DNA from 2 places in the Streptomyces sp. NPDC001502 genome. Region 2 is predicted to be linked to the other one. Evidence: riboswitches for the same ligand, from Rfam matches in the RefSeq annotation. Region 2 holds a riboswitch; the other holds the start of a gene.
The links. Region 2 has a riboswitch for S-adenosylmethionine ahead of ACFY0D_RS35835 (aminotransferase class V-fold PLP-dependent enzyme). Riboswitches for the same ligand answer to the same signal wherever they lie in the genome.
Positions count from the first base shown of each region.

Region 1: another riboswitch for S-adenosylmethionine. It lies ahead of thrC (threonine synthase); the one in region 2 lies ahead of ACFY0D_RS35835 (aminotransferase class V-fold PLP-dependent enzyme).

Region 1 covers NZ_JBIAVW010000044.1:5,442-7,635, forward strand. Annotated here, with positions in the region: gene thrC (threonine synthase) at 1-1,086, opposite strand, end outside; SAM riboswitch class I at 1,104-1,261, opposite strand; gene ACFY0D_RS39525 (glucosyl-3-phosphoglycerate synthase) at 1,447-2,194, shown strand, end outside.
Region 2 covers NZ_JBIAVW010000030.1:97,695-99,888, reverse strand. Annotated here, with positions in the region: gene ACFY0D_RS35835 (aminotransferase class V-fold PLP-dependent enzyme) at 1-1,126, opposite strand, end outside; SAM riboswitch class IV at 1,350-1,466, opposite strand; gene trpD (anthranilate phosphoribosyltransferase) at 1,558-2,194, opposite strand, start outside.

The DNA.
Region 1 (2,194 bases), on a different contig from region 2:
GCCCTCGGTCTGCGCGAGGATCTTGATGGCCTCGACGACCTGCTCGTCGGTGACGTCCTCGACGAAACCGCCGGTGCGGCGGGCGATGTCCAGGACGTACGGGCCGTCCGCCGGGTTGCCGATGGCCAGCGACTTGGCGATGGTGTTCGGCTTCTGCGGGCGGACCACGTCGTGACCGGCCTTGAAGGCGGTGGACACCGGGGAGCAGCCCTCGGCCTGGGCGCCGAAGATCTTGTACGGCTTGTCCTCGACGAGGCCGAGCTTGATGAGCTCCTGCAGACCCTTGTCGATCTTCGTCAGCTGCGAGCCGGACGCGATCGGGATCACGATCTGGTCGGGCAGCTGCCAGCCGAGCTGCTCGCAGATCTCGTACGCGAGCGTCTTGGAGCCCTCGCCGTAGTACGGACGCAGGTTGACGTTGACGAAGCCCCAGCCCTCGCCCAGCGGGTCGCCGATGAGCTCGGAGCAGAAGCGGTTGACGTCGTCGTAGTTGCCCTCGATGCCGACCAGGTCGCCGCCGTACACACCGGCCATGACGACCTTGCCCTGCTCCAGGTCGTGCGGGATGAACACGCAGGAGCGGAAGCCGGCCCGGGCGGCCGCGGCGCCGACGGCGCCGGCCAGGTTGCCGGTCGAGGAGCAGGACAGGGTGGTGAAGCCGAAGGCGCGGGCGGCCTCGACGGCGATGGCCACGACGCGGTCCTTGAAGGAGTGCGTCGGGTTGCCGGAGTCGTCCTTGACGTAGAGCTTGCCGGTGATGCCCAGCTCCTTGGCCAGGTTGGCCGCGTCCACGAGCTTGGTGAAGCCGGGGTTCAGGCTGGGCTTGGACGCCACGTCCGCGGGGACGGGCAGCAGCGGCGCGTAGCGCCAGATGTTGTTCGGGCCGGCCTCGATCGCGGCGCGCAGGGCCTCGGGGTCACCGGTCGGGAGGTCGTAGGCGACTTCCAGCGGTCCGAAGCACTCGGCGCACGCGAAGATGGGGCCGAGGTCGAAGCGGGTACCGCACTCGCGACAGGAAAGGCCGGTGGCAGGTCCGAGGTCGACAGAATCAAGGTGGGCAGAGGTGGCGACAGTCTGTGCAGCCATGATGGCGAGGCCCTTTCTCCTCATCTTCCCCATGGCGCACTTCGCCATGAGACGGAATTGGCACCTTCCCTAGCCGGGGACCTCGCTGACGAGCGCTGACGCGCGATCGCGAGAACCGACTGGAGGGTTGCCGGGGCTTCAACGGGCCGTGTCCCTCTGCCCCTCTGGATGAGCGGTATGGCACCGGCACACGCGCTCTGTGGCGCGCCGGTGCGTTTGTACGCGGGGACCCCCGGCATGCGGTGGTCCTTCGCGTTGTTCAAGACTGTAACCGAAGGCCCGGGCGGTTGAGACAGCCGTCCGAACCGCGAGATGGATCACATAAGGGCGAATATCGCCGACACGCAGGGAGTGCTGAGGGTGCTGGAAGAGGTGGAGCGATGGCTGGCCGACCGCTCCTGGTCCGCCGCCGACCGACCGCTCGACCAGCTGCTCGACCGGAAACGGGCGGCCGGGACCACGGTCAGCGTCGTGCTGCCCGCGCTGGACGAGGAGGCGACGGTCGGCGCGATCGTCGAGACCGTGCGGCGTGAGCTGATCGAGGGACTGCCGGTCCCCCTGGTCGACGAGCTGGTCGTCATCGACTCGGGCTCCGCCGACCGGACCGCGGAGGTCGCGGCGAAGGCCGGGGCCCGGGTGGTGCACCGCGACGAGATCCTGCCCCGCCTCCCGGCGCTGCCCGGCAAGGGCGAGGTGCTGTGGCGCTCGCTGCTGGCCACCGGCGGGGACATCGTCTGCTTCGTCGACGCCGACCTGCGGGACTTCTCCGCCACCTTCGTCTCCGGCATCGTCGGACCGCTGCTGACCGACCCCGACGTGCAGTTCGTCAAGGCGATGTACGACCGGCCGCTCGGGGGCACCCCGGGCCAGGGCGGCCGGGTCACCGAGCTGGTCGCCCGCCCGCTCCTCAACCTCCACTGGCCGCAGCTGGCCGGCTTCGTGCAGCCGCTGGGCGGCGAGTACGCCGTACGCCGCTCGCTGCTGGAGCGGCTGCCGTTCCCCGTCGGGTACGGCGTCGAGCTGGGCCTGCTGGTGGACGCGCTGCACACGGTCGGGCTGGACGCGCTGGCCCAGGTGGACGTGGGCGTACGGGTCCACCGCCACCAGG
Region 2 (2,194 bases):
TCCCGTACTCGGCGGACAGCGCGGCCGCGAAGTGGGAGCTGTTCCAGCCGTCCACGACGAAGGAGATGACGCCGACCCGCGGGGCGTCGTCGCCGAAGAGGGAGAGGATCCGGACCGCCGGGACCTCCGCCAGGCCGCTGCGGACCTTCGCGATGAGGTGCTGTTCGCGGGCGACGAGGTTCTCGAAGCCGGCCTCGGTCAGGGCCTTGCAGGCCGAGGCGATGGAGTAGACGCCGATGACGTTCGGGGAGCCGGCCTCGTGGCGGGCCGCGGTGGTGTGCCACTCGACGTCCACGCCGCCGTCCTCGCGCCGGGCCACCTTGCGGGAGGCCCCGCCGCCGGCCAGGTACGGCTGCGCTTCCTGCAGCCAGTCCGCGCGTCCGGCGAGCACGCCCGAGCCGAAGGGCGCGTAGAGCTTGTGCCCGGAGAAGGCGACCCAGTCGACGTCCAGCTCCTGCACGGAGACCGGGTGGTGCGGGGCCAGTTGGGCGGCGTCCAGCACGATGCGCGCGCCGTGGGCGTGCGCGGCGGCGGCGAGTTCCCTGACCGGCCACAGCTCGCCGGTGACGTTGGAGGCACCGGTGACGCAGACCAGCGCGGGACCGTAAGGGTCGCGGTCGGCAAGCGCCCGCTCCAGGGTGGCGACGGCCTCGGCGGGGGTGCGCGGCGCGTTGAGGTAGGTGACCTGTGCGTCGACCCACGGCAGCAGGGAGGCGTGGTGCTCGGTCTCGAAGACGAACACCTGGCAGTCGGCGGGGAGTACGGCAGCGAGCAGGTTCAGCGAGTCGGTGGTGGACCGGGTGAAGACGACCTGGTCGGTGGGGCGGCAGTCGAGGAACTCGGCGACGGTGACCCGGCTCTGCTCGAAGAGGTCGGTGGAGAGCTGTGAGAGGTAGCCGGCGCCGCGGTGCACGCTGCCGTAGTACGGGGCGTACGCGGCGACGTCGTCCCAGACCCGCTGCAGGGCGGGGGCGCTGGCCGCGTAGTCGAGGGCCGCGTAGGTGACCTCGCCGCCGGTGACGAGCGGGACGGTGACGTCCCGGCCGAGGACCGCGAGCGGCTCGGCACAGGCGGGGTCGATGGTGGCCGCGGCGGTGGTGGTGGCGGCGTTCAGGGTTGCGGACATGGCGGTATCTCCCGGCAGGCAGGGCTGAATGGCTTCGGTGTGCCCGTACGCGGGTACGGCGCTGCGGCCGTCCGGGGTACGGGAGAGTCCTCGGTCCGCGCTGGGCGGGGGTACACGGAAGTGACCCTGATCCGAGGGGTGAAGTAGGGGCGGAGTCGCCCTATCGCATTCGCTTGCTCACGGAAAAAGCTCCTCGAGAAGACCAGGACCCCTGGTGTCGAGGGATCCGCGCTTGCCGTAGGCCTTGCTGCCTACGACCTGGTCATCACCCGGGGCACCCCGCCACGGAAGGAGGGTTGCCGGACAGCAAGCCGGGGCCTAAACGCTGTCACTCGTGACCTGGTCAGCATCCTGCCACAAGATCGCCCGAACGCAAGACCCCGGTCCGAATGGCGGACCGGGGTCGTTGCTTTCACGCCGTTCTCACACGGCTACGCGTTGCTGGCCGTCACCCAGCGCTCCAGGGCGGCCCGCGCCGCCCCCGAGTCGATGGACTCCGCCGCACGGGCGATTCCGGCCGTGATCTGCTCCTCCAGGCTGCCGGGGCCCGGGTCGAGGGCCACCAGGGCCGCCGCCGAGTTCAGCAGCACGGCGTCGCGGACCGGTCCGGTCTCGCCGGCCAGCAGGCGGCGGGCCACATCCGCGTTGTACGAGGGGTCCCCGCCGGCCAGGGCGGAGACGTCGACCAGGGAGATGCCCACGTCACGGGGGTCGAAGGTCCGCTCGGAGACCTTGCCGTCGCGGACCCACCAGATGCGCGAGGTCGACGTCGTGGTCAGTTCGTCCAGGCCGTCGTCGCCGCGGAAGACCAGCGCGGAGGAGCCCCGCCCGGCGAGCACGCCCGCGATGATCGGGGCCATCCGGGGATCGGCCACGCCGGTCGCCTGGGCGCGCACCCGGGCCGGGTTGGTGAGCGGGCCCAGCGCGTTGAAGAAGGTCCGGATGCCCAGTTCCTTGCGGGCTGCGGCCACATGGCGCAGTGCCGGGTGGAACTTCACGGCGAAGCAGAAGGTGATGCCGGCTTCCTCGGCGACCTCCACGACCCGCTCGCGGCTCAGCTGGAGGTTG